Regions from separate parts of the Streptomyces sp. NPDC018693 genome, predicted to be linked through region 2. Evidence: riboswitches for the same ligand, from Rfam matches in the RefSeq annotation. Region 2 holds a riboswitch; the other holds the start of a gene.
The links. Region 2 has a riboswitch for glycine ahead of gcvT (glycine cleavage system aminomethyltransferase GcvT). Riboswitches for the same ligand answer to the same signal wherever they lie in the genome.

Region 1: it holds a riboswitch for glycine, as region 2 does, so the genes downstream of both, gcvP (aminomethyl-transferring glycine dehydrogenase) here and gcvT (glycine cleavage system aminomethyltransferase GcvT) in region 2, are expected to answer to the same signal.

What each region holds. Positions count from the first base shown of each region.
Region 1 is NZ_JBIRZZ010000012.1:211,971-219,453, reverse strand. It holds gene ACH5AC_RS28465 (DNA polymerase IV) at 1-851, shown strand, start outside; gene ACH5AC_RS28460 (nucleotidyltransferase domain-containing protein) at 848-1,276, shown strand; gene ACH5AC_RS28455 (PRC-barrel domain-containing protein) at 1,273-1,647, opposite strand; glycine riboswitch at 1,762-1,857, shown strand; gene gcvP (aminomethyl-transferring glycine dehydrogenase) at 2,034-4,919, shown strand; gene ACH5AC_RS28445 (molybdopterin-binding protein) at 4,978-5,400, opposite strand; gene ACH5AC_RS28440 (ABC transporter ATP-binding protein) at 5,429-6,466, opposite strand; gene modB (molybdate ABC transporter permease subunit) at 6,685-7,483, opposite strand, start outside.
Region 2 is NZ_JBIRZZ010000011.1:283,182-290,664, reverse strand. It holds partial or broken gene ACH5AC_RS27435 (serine hydroxymethyltransferase) at 1-231, opposite strand, end outside; gene gcvH (glycine cleavage system protein GcvH) at 240-617, opposite strand; gene gcvT (glycine cleavage system aminomethyltransferase GcvT) at 716-1,843, opposite strand; glycine riboswitch at 2,049-2,149, opposite strand; gene ACH5AC_RS27420 (AAA family ATPase) at 2,337-2,993, shown strand; gene ACH5AC_RS27415 (enhanced serine sensitivity protein SseB) at 3,048-3,818, shown strand; gene ACH5AC_RS27410 (enhanced serine sensitivity protein SseB C-terminal domain-containing protein) at 3,948-4,751, shown strand; gene ACH5AC_RS27405 (ABC transporter permease) at 5,063-6,070, shown strand; gene ACH5AC_RS27400 (ABC transporter substrate-binding protein) at 6,142-7,483, shown strand, end outside.

The DNA.
Region 1 (7,483 bases), on a different contig from region 2:
CCGGGGTGGGTCCGGCGACCGGAGACCATCTGCGGCGGGCGGGGATCACCACGGTCGACGAGATCGTCGAGGCGGGCGAGGACGAGCTGGTGCGGCTGCTGGGAAAGGCCCACGGACACGGGCTGTACGCGATGGCGCTGGCGCGCGACGAGCGGCCGGTGGTGGCCGAGCGGGAGACCAAGTCGGTCTCGGTCGAGGACACCTACGACGTGGACATCCATGACCGGGTCCGGGTGGGGTTGGAGGTGCAGCGGCTGGCCGACCGGTGTGTGCGGCGGCTTCGCGGGGCCGGGCTGTCCGGGCGGACGATCGTGCTGAAGGTGCGGCGTTACGACTTCTCCACGCTGACCCGCTCCGAGACGCTGCGCGGGCCCACGGACGATCCGGCAGTGGTGCGGGAGGCGGCCGCCCGGCTGCTGGACTCCGTCGACACGACCGGTGGGGTGCGACTGCTCGGGGTGGGCGTCTCGGGTCTCGCCGACTACACACAGGAGGATCTGTTCGCGCAGGCGGCGGAGGAGCAGGCCGACGGGTCCGACGAGGAGGCGGTGGCGGACGAATCCGAGCCCGCCGAGCCGGCCCCGGCCGAGCACCACTGGCGTCCGGGGCAGGACGTGCGGCACACCGAGTTCGGGCACGGGTGGGTGCAGGGCAGCGGGCTGGGACGGGTGACCGTGCGGTTCGAGACGCCCGCGGACGTGGAGCCGGGCCGGGTGCGGACCTTCCGGGTCGACGATCCCGGGCTGGAGCCGGCGGAGCCGTTGCCGCTGGTGCAACAGAGAGCTGAGAGACCGGAGGGGAGCACTGTGGGAGAGACGGAGGCCGGGTCGGTGGGGCAGGTGGTTCCATGATCACGGACGGGGTGTCGCCGGAGCGGGAGACCGAGATACGGGACGTGGTCGGGCGGGTCGTCCGGTGGGCCGAGGGGCGGGCCGATGTCATGGGGCTGTTGCTCGTCGGGTCGTGCGCCCGGGGAGAGGCGCGGATGGACTCCGATGTGGACCTGGTGCTGCTGACGGCGGATCCGGCCCGGTACGACGACGGGTGCCCGCTGGGTCTCGGAGAGCTGGTGCGCACGCGGGCCTGGGGGCCGATGACCGAGTGGCGGTATGCCACCGGGTCGGGGCTGGAGGTGGAGCTGGGTGTCGGGACGGCCGAGTGGGCGCGGACCGAGCCCGTCGACGAGGGGACGCGCCGCGTCGTCCGGGGCGGGGCGCGCCCGCTGTACGACCCGCGGGGGGTTCTCGCGGCGCTGATCGGCAGCTGTGCCCGCTAGGACTCGTCCGTGTCGCCCGCCAGTCGGCCGAAGTCGTGGTCCGGGAGCGGGGGAGGGGCGGCCACGTCCAGGCCGTAGTGGTGGTAGAGCTGCAGTTCCTGTTCCGGGGAGAGATGGCGGCCCACACCGAAGTCGGGGGCGTCCTTGATCAGAGCCCGTTCGAAGGGGACCCGTAGGGTGCCCTCGATCAGTTCGCTGGGCTCCAGGGGGACGAAGGCGTCTCTGCTGAACAGGCCGGTCCGTATGGCCGCCCACTCCGGCACGCCGGTCGCGTCGTCGAGGTAGACCTCGTCGATCGTGCCGATCTTGACGCCATCGCGGTCGAACGCCTTGCGGCCGATCAGGTTGCGTGGATCGATATCGGTCTGCACGGTCCCTCCACTTGGTCGCAACTCATCCGTAAGCACTACAAAAGAGCACAATCAGCTCGGTGGCCACTCGAAGGCTGCGGCGTTGGCCTCGCTGGTAGGCTGGCAAGCGGCTGCTGACCCCGTGCGGGAGAGTCCTCCGGAGATCATCGGAGGCGCCGAAGGAGCAAATCCTCCCCGGAATCTCTCAGGCCCACGTACCGCACGGACGAGGTCACTCTGGAAAGCAGGGCGGATGTCGACGGCTTCCGCTCTCACCGACGGTGAAAACCGGCCGCCCCCGGGCGCCCGGTGAAGCTCTCAGGTTGAGATGACAGAGGGGGAGGCCGTCGGGGCACCCACGCCGTGGTGCCCCTCGAAGGTCGCGTCAGACCAGGAGGCCCTCCGCAATGACCGCCCACCGCACGCCGCTCGCCGAGCTCGAGCAGGGGATCCCCTTCGAGCAGCGCCACATCGGGCCCGACCAGGAGGCGCGGGCCAAGATGCTCGCCCAGGTCGGCTACGGCTCGCTGGACGAGCTGACCGCCGCCGCGGTCCCGGATGTGATCAAGAACGCCGACGCGCTCGACCTGCCGGGCGCCCGCACCGAGGCCGAGGTGCTCGCCGAGCTGCGCTCGCTCGCCGACCGCAACCAGGTCCTCGGCTCCATGATCGGCCTCGGCTACTACGGCACCTTCACCCCGCCGGTGGTCCTGCGCAACGTCATGGAGAACCCGGCCTGGTACACCGCGTACACGCCTTATCAGCCGGAGATCTCGCAGGGGCGCCTCGAAGCCCTGCTGAACTTCCAGACGATGGTCGCCGAGCTGACCGGGCTGCCCACCTCCGGTGCCTCACTGCTCGACGAGGGCACGGCCGCGGCCGAGGCCATGGCCCTGTCCCGGCGCATGGGCAAGAACAAGAAGGGCCTGTTCCTGGTCGACGCGGACGCGTTGCCGCAGACCATCGCCGTCATCGAGACCCGCGCCGAGCCGACGGGCGTCGAGGTCGTCGTCGCCGACCTCAGCGAGGGCATCCCGGCCGACATCGCCGCGCGTGAGATCAACGGCGTGCTGATCCAGTACCCGGGCGCCTCCGGTGCCGTACGCGACATCAAGCCGGTCATCGAGCAGGCGCACGCGCTGGGCGCGCTGGTCACCGTCGCCGCCGACCTGCTCGCGCTGACGCTGCTGAAGTCGCCGGGTGAGCTCGGGGCGGACATCGCGGTCGGTACGACCCAGCGGTTCGGGGTGCCGATGGGCTTCGGCGGTCCGCACGCCGGCTACATGGCCGTACAGGAGAAGTTCGCGCGCAGCCTGCCCGGGCGGCTCGTCGGTGTGTCCGTGGACGCGGACGGGAACAAGGCGTACCGGCTGGCGCTGCAGACGCGTGAGCAGCACATCCGACGCGAGAAGGCGACCAGCAACATCTGCACCGCGCAGGTGCTGCTCGCCGTGATGGCCGGGATGTACGCCGTCTACCACGGGCCCGAGGGGCTGCGGACCATCGCGCGGCGCACGCACCGGTACGCCGCGATCCTGGCCCAGGGTCTGAAGGCCGGGGGCGTCGAGGTCGTGCACGGGGACTTCTTCGACACGGTGACCGCGCGGGTGCCGGGGAAGGCCGCCGAGGTCGTCGCGGCCGCTCGGGAGAACGGGGTCAACCTGTACCCCGTCGACGCCGACCATGTCTCGGTCTCCTGCGACGAGACCACGGTCCGGGCACAGCTGGCCGGCGTGTGGGCGGCCTTCGGTGTCGAGGGTGACGTCGAGGCGCTGGACGCGGCCGCCGGGGACGCGCTTCCTGCGGGGCTGCTGCGGGACGACGAGTTCCTGACCCACCCCGTCTTCCACCAGCACCGCTCCGAGACGGCCATGCTGCGCTACCTGCGCAGGCTCGCCGACCGTGACTACGCGCTCGACCGTGGGATGATCCCGCTGGGCTCCTGCACCATGAAGCTCAACGCGACCACCGAGATGGAGCCGGTGACCTGGCCCGAGTTCGGGCAGCTGCACCCCTTCGCGCCCGCCGAGCAGGCCGAGGGCTACCTCACGCTCATCCGTGAGCTGGAGGAACGCCTCGCCGAGGTCACCGGGTACGACAAGGTGTCGCTCCAGCCCAACGCCGGGTCGCAGGGCGAGCTGGCCGGACTGCTCGCCGTACGCGGATACCACCGGGCCAACGGGGACGAGCAGCGGACCGTGTGTCTGATCCCGTCCTCCGCGCACGGCACGAACGCGGCGAGCGCGGTGATGGCCGGCATGAAGGTCGTCGTGGTGAGGACCGCCGAGGACGGCGAGATCGACGTCGAGGACCTGCGCGCGAAGATCGAGCAGTACCGTGACGAGCTGGCGGTGCTGATGATCACCTACCCGTCGACGCACGGTGTGTTCGAGGAGCACGTCGCGGACATCTGCGCGCAGGTGCACGAGGCCGGCGGGCAGGTGTACGTCGACGGTGCCAACCTGAACGCGCTGGTGGGGCTGGCCAAGCCGGGGCACTTCGGCGGGGACGTCTCCCACCTGAACCTGCACAAGACGTTCTGCATCCCGCACGGCGGTGGCGGTCCCGGCGTCGGTCCCGTCGCGGTGCGCTCGCACCTGGCGCCGTACCTGCCGAACCACCCGATGCAGCCCGCCGCCGGCCCGGAGACGGGCGTCGGGCCGATCTCCGCCGCGCCGTGGGGTTCCGCGGGCATCCTGCCGATCTCGTGGGCCTACGTGCGACTCATGGGCGGTGAGGGGCTGAAGCGGGCCACGCAGGTGGCCGTGCTGTCCGCCAACTACATCGCCAAGCGGCTGGAGCCGCACTACCCGGTGCTGTACACCGGTCCGGGCGGGCTGGTCGCGCACGAGTGCATCATCGATCTGCGGCCGCTGACCAAGGCGACCGGGGTGACGGTCGACGACGTCGCCAAGCGGCTGATCGACTACGGGTTCCACGCGCCGACGATGTCCTTCCCGGTGGCCGGGACGCTGATGATCGAGCCGACCGAGTCCGAGGACCTGGGCGAGCTGGACCGGTTCTGCGAGGCGATGATCGCGATCCGGGCGGAGATCGAGAAGGTCGGTGCGGGCGAGTGGCCGGCCGAGGACAACCCGCTGCGGAACGCGCCGCACACCGCTGCCGCGCTCGGCGGGAAGTGGGAGCACGCGTACACGCGTGAGGAGGCCGTGTTCCCGGGCGGTGTCTCCGCCTCCGACAAGTACTGGCCGCCGGTGCGGCGGATCGACCAGGCGTTCGGGGACCGGAACCTGGTGTGCTCCTGCCCGCCGTTGGACGCGTACGAGGACTGATCCCGGCGGTTGTCATCGGTGAGGGCCCCCACCCGCTCGGGTGGGGGCCCTTTGTGTCTCAGGGTGTCGCCAGGGAGACCTCGGTGGCCTTGATCAGTGCGACGACCGGGGTGCCGGCGGCGAGCGCGAGGTCGACCGCGGCGTCCTTGGTGATCACGGCGGTCAGCAGGGTGTCGCCGTCGACGGCCACCTTGACGGAGGCCATGGCGGCGCCGGTGGTGACGCCGGCGACCGTGCCCGGGAGCTGGTTGCGGATCGACAGGCCCGCGACCGGGTCGGCGGCCAGGGACACCTCCGTGGACTTCACCAGGGCGCGTACGGCGGTGCCCTCGGTCAGGCCGAGCTCCTCGGCGGCCTCCACGGTGACCGCGGCGGTGAGATGGCGGCCGCCGGACAGGAGGATGCCCACGGTGGCCATGACGCCGCCGGGGGTGACGGAGGTGACCGTTCCGGGGAGCTGGTTGCGGATGCTCAGGGTCATGGGCAGCCACGGTAGTCGTATGGGCGGTTCAGGCGGGGTATGCGTGGGTCTGCGTCGCCTTGACCGTTGCCCAGACGGGCGTGCCCGGGTGCAGGTCGAGTTCGGCGGCCGCGACGCTGGTGAGGTCGGCGGCGAGAGGGAGGTCGCCTGTGAGGTCGGCGCGGATCTGGGCGCCATGGGTTTCCAGGCCGGCGACCTCGCAGCGCCACAGGTTGCGGGCGCTGGAGGCTGTCGGGGGCTCGCGGTGGAGGGTTACCGCGGAGGGGGGGAACGCGACGAACGCCGGGCCGGTGAGGTGTTCCATGGTGGTGAGGGTGGGGCCCTCGTCGAGGGTGACGGTGTGGCCGTCCGCGTGGCCTCGGTAGAGGTTCAGGCCGACGAGTTGGGCGATGTAGTCGGTGCGGGGGTGGCGGGCGATGTCGGAGGGGATGCCCTGCTGGACCACACAGCCGTCCTCTATGACGACCAGGCGGTCGGCCAGGACCATGGCGTCCAGGGGGTCGTGGGTCACCAGGACCGCGACTGCTTCGAAGGCGGCGAGGTGGCGGCGGAGTTGGGCGCGTACGTCGAGACGGGTGCGCGCGTCCAGGGCGGCCAGCGGCTCGTCGAGGAGGAGCAGGCGGGGGTTGGTGGCGAGGGCTCGGGCCAGGGCTACGCGTTGGGCCTGGCCGCCGGAGAGGTGGCGGGGTTTGGTGGCGGCGTGGGCGGTGAGGTCCATGCGGTGCAGCCAGGTGGTGGCCTGGGTGCGTGCGCTTTGCCTGGTCGCGCCTTTGCAGCGGGGGCCGAAGGCGATGTTGTCCAGGGCGGTGAGGTGGGGGAAGAGGAGGTAGTCCTGGAAGACGACGCCTATGGGGCGGGATTCGGGCGGGGTGTGCTGGAGAGGCTGGTCGTCGAGGTGGAGGTGGCCGGCTGTCAGGGGGGTGAGGCCGGCCAGGGCGCGTAGGGCTGTGGTCTTGCCGGCGCCGTTCGGGCCCAGGAGGGCGAGGACCTCGCCGGGGGCGGCCTGGAGGGTGATGTCCAGGTGGAACGGGGCTCGGGTGACGATGAGGTGGGCGTCGAGGGTCATGGGGTCCTGCGGGAGGTTGTGGGCGGGTATCCGGCCTTCGGCCGGATTTGGCGTTCCCATCCGCAACCACCCGTGCGGGAAGCGTTGTTGGGTGCGGGTGGCCCTGTGTGGGCTGGGCGCCGTCGGCGGCTGGCCGGTGGCTTCAGTGGTGGCTCGTTGTCTTGGGCGGCTGGTTTCGGTGGCGCTGGTGGCTTTTTTGGGGGTGGGGTGTTCGGGTGTTACGGGGTTCTCAGCCAGCGGTCTTTCAGGGCGGCCAGGACTGTGATCGAGACCGCCAGGAGGACCAGGCTGAGGGCGATGGCGGCTTCGGGGTCGTTCTGGAGGGCCAGATAGACCGCCAGGGGCATGGTCTGGGTGCGGCCGGGGAAATTGCCGGCGAAGGTGATGGTGGCGCCGAACTCGCCGAGAGCGCGGGCCCAGGCGAGGACCGCGCCCGCGGCGATGCCGGGGGCGACCAGGGGGAGGGTGACGCGGCGGAAGGCGGTGAAGCGGGAGGCGCCGAGGGTGGTGGCGGCCTCCTCGTAGCGAGGGTCGGCGGCGCGCAGCGTGCCCTCGACGCTGATGACGAGGAACGGCATCGCGACGAACGCCTCGGCGATCACGACGCCGGTGGTGGTGAACGGCAGGGTCATGCCGAACCAGGAGTCCAGCCACTGACCGACCACGCCGTTGCGGCCCAGGGCGAGGAGCAGCGCCACACCGCCCACCACCGGGGGCAGGACCAGGGGAAGGGTGACCAGCGCGCGGACCAGGCCCCGGCCGGGGAAGGCCGTACGGGCCAGCAGCCAGGCCAGTGGGACGCCGAGGACCAGGCTCACCGCGGTGGCCGCGGTGGCGCAGACAAGGGACAGCCGCAGGGCTTCCCACACCTCCGTGCTGGTCAGCTGCTCGGGGAGGCTGCGCCAGGGCGCGCGGACCAGCAGGGCGACGAGGGGGAGGAGGAGGAATGCCAGGCCCAGCAGGGCGGGGAGGAGGAGGGGGAGGGGGACGCCGGTGCGGGGCCGTGTGCGGCGCGGG
Region 2 (7,483 bases):
GATCTGTTCGGTGACGTCGACGTGTTCGCAGCCGCCGTAGTAGCGGCGGCCGGGGTAGCCCTCGGCGTACTTGTTGGTCAGGACGGAGCCCTGGGCCTCCATAACCGCCAGGGGGGCGAAGTTCTCGGAGGCGATCATCTCCAGGGTGGACTGCTGGCGGTTCAGCTCGGCGTCGACCGCCGCGGCGACCTCCGGGTCGAGCTCGTGCAGGGGCGTGTTCAGGACGGACATACGTCTCCTCAGCCGGCGGAAAAGGCGGTGTACTCGTCGGCGGAGAGCAGGTCGGCGGGCTCGTCCGTGACACGTACCTTGAACAGCCAGCCGCCCTCGAAGGGGGCGGAGTTCACCAGCGAGGGGTCGTTGACGACGTCCTCGTTGACCTCGGTGACCTCGCCGGTCACCGGGGCGTACAGGTCGCTGACCGACTTGGTCGACTCCAGCTCGCCGCAGGTCTCGCCCGCGGTCACCGTGTCACCGACCTCCGGGAGCTGGACGAAGACGACATCGCCGAGCGCGTTGGCCGCGTGCTCCGTGATGCCGACCGTCGACACGCCGTCCTCGGCGGCCGACAGCCACTCGTGCTCCTTGCTGTAGCGCAGCTGCTGGGGGTTGCTCATGGCCTGAATTCTCCTGTACGCGGGGGAGTGCTGATGAATGGGGGACTGCTGGAGGCGTGCGTGAGCAGCGGAAATGTGCCCAGCGTCACGGTCGGTGTCTACTTCTGGCGCTTGTAGAACGGCAGCGCCACGACCTCGTACGGCTCATGGCTGCCCCGGATGTCCACGCCGACGCCCGGCGTGCCCGGAGCGGCGTGCGCGGCGTCGACGTACGCCATCGCGATCGGCTTGCCCAGGGTGGGGGAGGGGGCGCCGGAGGTGACCTCGCCGATCACCTGGCCGTCGGCGACCACGGCGTACCCGGCGCGCGGGACCCGGCGGCCCTCGGCGACCAGGCCGACCAGGACACGCGGCGGCTGGGAGGCGGCGCGCTCGGCGGCCTCGGTCAGCGCCGCACGCCCGACAAAGTCGCCGGCCTTCTCGAACTTCACCACGCGGCCGAGCCCGGCGTCGAACGGCGTCAGGGACGTCGTCAGCTCGTGCCCGTACAGCGGCATGCCCGCCTCCAGACGCAGGGTGTCGCGGCAGGACAGGCCGCAGGGGATCAGGCCGACGCCCTCGCCGGCCTTGGTCAGCGCCTGCCACAGCTCCACGGCGTGCTCGGGCTTCACGAACAGCTCGAAGCCGTCCTCGCCGGTGTAGCCGGTGCGGGCGATCAGCGCGGGGACACCGGCGACCGTGCCGGGCAGGCCCGCGTAGTACTTCAGGCCGTCGAGATCGGCGTCGGTGAGCGAGGCGAGGATCCCCGGCGACTCGGGGCCCTGCACGGCGATCAGCGCGTACGCGTCGCGGTCGTCGCGCACCTCGGCGTCGAAGCCCGCCACCCGCTCGGTCAGCGCGTCCAGTACGACCTGGGCGTTGGAGGCGTTGGCGACCACCATGTACTCGGTCTCGGCGAGCCGGTAGACGATCAGGTCGTCCAGGATGCCGCCGTCGGCCTGGCAGATCATGGTGTACCGGGCGCGTCCCACGCCGACCGAGGCGATGTTGCCGACCAGCGCGAAGTTGAGGAAGGCCGCCGCCTCGGCGCCGGTCACGGTGATCTCGCCCATGTGGGAGAGGTCGAACAGCCCGGCCCTGGTGCGCACCGCGAGGTGCTCCTCGCGCTCGGAGCCGTAGCGCAGTGGCATGTCCCAGCCGGCGAAGTCGGTCATCGTCGCGCCGAGCGAACGGTGCAGCGCGTCGAGCGCGGTGCGACGAAGCTCACGGGGTTCAGTACTGCTCATCGGTCGGTCGTCTCCCAGAGGCGATGGGGGTCCCCCCGCGCGAGCGAAGTCGAGCGTGGGGGAAGGCGAGGAAGGTACCCAAGAAAGGGTCCTCCCCATCTGTCATCGGAACCTGAGAGGTTCGCCGAGACCGCCACAGGGGCGACCACGGCTTGCACCTTGGGTGGAGCCACCCCCGAGGGGGCGACCCGCTTTTCAGATGTGCCTCGCCCGCGCGGTAACGGGGCCTGAGAGATTCAAGGGAGGGACTTGCTCCTTCGGCGCCCCAGACGTCCAAGGACCTGGGGACTCTCCCGCGCGGATTCAAGCGGCCGGTATGCAGTTGGCGCGCACATCATTGCACGCCGCCCCCGCCTCACGGCAGGCCGTATCTGTAACCGGCCTGTGGCGGTACGCGCACGAAAACGCGAGGGCGCCGCCAGTACGTTCGGCATTACCTTCTCTTTACGCACGTTGGGGAGGTCACCACCTGACCTCAGGGGAGGACGATGACGTGAACAGGACCACGGCGTACGCGACCACATCGGGCATCACGCTGCCCGAGCAGCCCACGGCCCCCGCCCTGCAGACCCGCGCGGTCGTCCGCGACCTGCGCTCCCGCGCCGGCCACAGCCCCCGCGCCCTGCTCTTCGGCCCCCACGACCTGGTAGTGATCACCGGCCTGCCGGGCAGCGGCAAGTCCACGCTCATGCGCCGCACGGTCAAGGGCCCGCGCATCGACTCCCAGGACACCCGCGACCGCTTCGACACCCGAGCCCCCCGCCTCCTGCCGTACGCCGTCTACCGCCCCCTGGTCCGCCTCGCCCACTACGCCGGGCTGCGCCGCGCCCTGCGCACCGGCGAGGGCATCGTCGTGCACGACTGCGGCACCCAGAGCTGGGTGCGGGCCTGGCTGGCCCGCGAGGCCCGCCGCCGCGGCGGCCGGCTGCACCTGCTGATCCTCGACGTCACCCCGGACACCGCGCTCGAAGGCCAGCGCGCCCGAGGCCGGGGCGTCTCCCGCTACGCCTTCCTGCGCCACCGCCGGGCCGCCGCCCGCCTGTTGCGCGCGGTGGAGCGGGGCCGGCTGCCGCGCGGCTGCGGCTCGGCGGTCGTCCTGGACCGGGACGCGGCGAACGCGCTGACGCGCATGGGTTTCACCGGCCGATGACCCGCTAGCCTTTCAGCCACGACAGAGCGGTTCCCGGCAGGCGGTAGACACACGATGGACTTCCCGGCACAGGCACACCCCCAACCGCACGGCGGCTGGCCCGGCAACGAGCTGGAGGAGGTGCTCTCCGCCTCCCTCGGCGTCCCGGGCGCCGGCGGTCGGATCGTGGAGGTCCTCGGCCGCAGCTTCGTCTGGGTGCCGCTGCCGGGCGGCGGCGGCCCCGACAGCGTCCCCCTCGATCTGCCCACACTGGAGATCGAGGGTCAGGCGTACGTCCCCGTCTTCAGCTCCGAGGAACAGTTCCGCCAGGTCGTCGGGGCGCATATGTCGTACGCCATCGCCCCGGCCGTGGAGTTCGCCCGCGGCCTGCCCCCGCAGGTCGGCATCGCCGTCAACCCCGACGGCACGGTGGGCATCCCGCTGCCGCCGCCCGCGGTCGCCGAACTCTGCCGCGCCGGCCGCACCCCCCTCGACGGCCCCGCCACCGGCGCCCGCGTCCGCCTCTACGAACCCGACTGGCAGGACGACCCGGTCGACTTCCTCTCCGCGGCGACACGGGAGTTCGCGGCAACCCCCACGGTCCACACGGCCCGCCGCTGCCTCGCAACGGTCGAGACCGACGCCCCCGTCATGTTCATAGGCGTCGAACTCTCCCAGTGGGACGGCGACCTGCGCGCCGAGCCTCTCGACGCCTTGGGGCGGGCCCTGGGCAAGGTCCCCGTGCGGTGGCCGGTGAACCTGATCCTCCTCGACGTGGCAGCGGAGGACCCGGTGGCCGACTGGATGAGGCAAAACGTACGGCCCTTCTACACCCAGGGGACGTAAGCAAGGGGCGCGGGGAACTGCGCGACCAGCCACCGACGACCGGCACCCGCAAGACGGACACCAGGCCCCACCTCCTGAGGCGCTTAAGCTGGACCCAAACGCGGGGCAACTTCTGAAAGGGCGGTAAACGTGAGCGCGAGCGGCACGGCGACCGGCCAGGTCGAGCACATGCTGCGCCAAGTCACGCCCGGGCGTTACGACGCCTATGAGGCGTTGCTCCGCGCACTCGCCACGCCCGCCACCGGCCAGATCTGGATGCTGCTGTGGCACGGCCAGGCCGGTTCTCCCGACGCCCAGTACGGCAGCATGGAGGTCGACGGCCACGGCTACGCCCCGTGCGTCACCTCCGCCCAGGAGCTGTCGGCCAGCGGCTGGAACCGGTCGTACGAGGTGGTCGACGGCCTGGACGTGGCCCGCACCCTCTACCCGGACCACTACGGCCTGTGGCTCAACCCGCACGCCCCGGGCGGCGGCGTCGGCATCCCCTGGCTCGATCTGCGCCGCATCGCGACCGGGCTGGACCGCCAGCCCCCCGGCCCGCTGCGGCTGTCCGAACCGGCCATCGAGATCCCGCAGTTCTACGCCCTGCTCGCGCAGAACGCCCACCGCACGCCGGCGATCCGCTCGCTGCGCCGCGCCTGGGTGCAGCCGGCGCTCGGCGCGCCGTATCTGGCCATCGGCCTGGACGTGTACGACACCTCGCCGCAGGCCGTGGACGCGGTACGCGCGATGATGCAGCAGTCCGTGGGCGCCGTACCCGACGGGCTGCCGGTGTCGACGGTCTCGATGACCGACGAGTACGACCCGGTCGCGATGTGGATGCGGGCCAACGCCCGCCCGTTCTACGACCGCGAGGCCCACGCGGCCCCGCCGCCCCCCGCCCCGGCCCAGGCGCCTGCGGCGGGCGGATACGGCTACCCCAGGCCGTACTGAGCCACAGCGACGTACTGAGACACCGCCTTCAGCAGTACCCCGGGGCCGGTTCCGCACTGCGCGAACCGGCCCTTCGGCATGCCCTCGCGTCCGCCCCCCGCGACTCCCCGTCCGGATAACGGAACCTCGCAGCCCGGATCACGTTTATGCATCCATTCACCGTCAAGTCTGGTAACCGTTCGCCGAACCGTTGAAGACTCCCGCTCCAGGGGTGTTCGTCTGGGTGTTCGCCCCTGTGTACGAAGGCTGATGACGCCGCTACAGCGGCAAGTGCGGGCCGGTCACCGCCGGTTGAGAGGGGTCCCTGCCAGATGACGGCACCATTGCACGAGCCGACCGCGGAGGCGGCCCCGAGCGCGGCCGACGAAGCGGCGGTCGCCACCGCCGGCGCGAAGGCCGTTCAGGGACGCTCCCTGGGCCGGATCGCCTGGGAGCGGCTGAAGCGGGACAAGCTCGCCCTGACGGGCGGCATCGTGGTGCTCGTCCTCATCACGGTCGCGCTGCTCGCCCCGGTCATCACCAACCTGCTGGGACAGGACCCGAACGAGTACCACGAGGAACTGATCGACCCTCTGTTCGGCACCCCCACGGGCTCGTTGGGCGGCATCAGCGGTGAGCACCTGCTGGGGGTCGAGCCGGTCAACGGCCGCGACATCTTCGCCCGCATCCTCTACGGCGCTCGTATCTCGCTGCTGGTCGGCTTCCTGTCGGCGCTCGTCGCGGTGGTCCTCGGCACGGTCCTCGGCGTCCTCGCCGGGTTCTTCGGCGGCTGGGTGGACTCCGTCATCAGCCGTGTGATGGACGGTCTGCTGGCCTTCCCGCAGCTGCTGTTCATCATCGCCCTGGTGTCGGTCATGCCGGACGAGCTGCTGGGCCTGACCGGTTCCAACGTGCGTGTGTTCGTGATGATCGTGGTCATCGGCTTCTTCGGCTGGCCCTACATCGGACGCGTCGTGCGCGGCCAGACGCTGTCGCTGCGCGAACGCGAGTACGTGGAGGCCGCCCGTTCGCTGGGGGCCGGGCGCATCTACATCCTGTTCAAGGAACTGCTGCCCAACCTCGTCGCGCCGATCATCGTGTACACGACGATGATGATCCCCACCAACATCCTCACCGAGGCGGCCCTCAGCTTCCTGGGCGTGGGCGTCAAGCCGCCCACGGCGTCCTGGGGGCAGATGCTGTCGAGCGCGCTCGACTACTACGAATCCGACCCCATGTACATGGTGGTCCCGGGCGTGGCGATCTTCATCACCGTCCTTGCCTTCAACCTCTTCGGCGACGGCGTCCGGGACGCGCTGGACCCGAAGGCCGGGCGCTGAGCCGCCGTATCACCTTTCGTCCCGTGGCACTTGGCACGGGGTCTCTCATCAAAACCGGAGGATCCGAGATCGTGACTACCCAACGCACCTCAGGGCGGCGTAAGCAGGCCCTGGCCGCTGCCGCCGCGGTCGCCGCGCTGCTGACCACGGCGGCGTGCGGCGGCGGTGGCGACGACAGCGGTGACGGCGGTTCGAAGACCGGTGCCGCCGGTTTCGACGCCGCCAACAACAAGGTCGCCCAGGCCGACCTGGCCAAGAAGGGCGGCACGCTGAAGTTCGGTGCCGCCCAGGACGCCGACTTCTGGGACACCACGCGTGGCTACTACGGCTTCATGTGGAACTTCTCCCGCTACTACAGCCGTCAGCTCGTCACGAACACGCCGGCGCCGGGCAAGGAGGGCGCCACGCTGTCGCCGGACCTCGCCACCGATCTCGCGAAGATCACCGATGACGGCAAGACCTACACGTACACCCTGCGTGACGGTGTCACCTGGGAGGACGGCAAGCCGATCACTTCCAAGGACATCAAGTACGGCATAGAGCGCGTGTGGGCGCAGGACGTGCTGTCCGGTGGTCCGACGTACCTGAAGGAGGTGCTCGACCCCAAGGGTGAGTACCCGGGTCCGTACAAGGACACCTCCCCGGACAAGCTCGGTCTGAAGTCCATCGAGACGCCGGACGACAAGACCATCGTCTTCAAGCTGCCGCAGGCCAACTCCGACTTCGAGGAGATGCTGGGCCTGACCTCGGCGTCCCCGGTCCGCCAGGACAAGGACACCAAGGCCAAGTACACCCTGCGCCCGTTCTCCTCCGGCCCGTACAAGTTCGAGTCGTACAGCCCGGGCAAGGGTCTGACCCTGGTCCGCAACGACAACTGGAAGCAGGACTCGGACCCGATCCGCAAGGCGTACCCGGACAAGATCACCGTCGAGATCTTCTCCAACGCCAACGAGCTGGACCAGCGCCTGCTCAACGGTGACCTGGACCTGGACATCAACCAGACCGGCATGTCCCCGCAGGGCCGCACCACCGCCCTGAAGGAGCACAAGGGCAACCTGGACAACCCGGTCTCCGGCTACATCCGCTACGCGGTCTTCCCGCAGAGCGTCAAGCCGTTCGACAACATCGAGTGCCGCAAGGCCGTGATCTACGGCGCCGACCACGTCTCCCTGCAGACCGCGCGCGGCGGCCCCGTCGCCGGTGGTGACATCGGCACCAACATGCTGCCGCCGTCCGTCCCGGGCTCCGAGGGCCAGAAGTACGACCCGTACGAGATCGCCGGCGCCAACAAGAGCGGCAACATCGAGAAGGCCAAGGAAGCCCTGAAGGCGTGCGGTCAGCCGAACGGCTTCAAGACCACCATCGCGGTCCGCAACAACAAGCCGGTCGAGGTGGCCACCGCCCAGTCGCTGC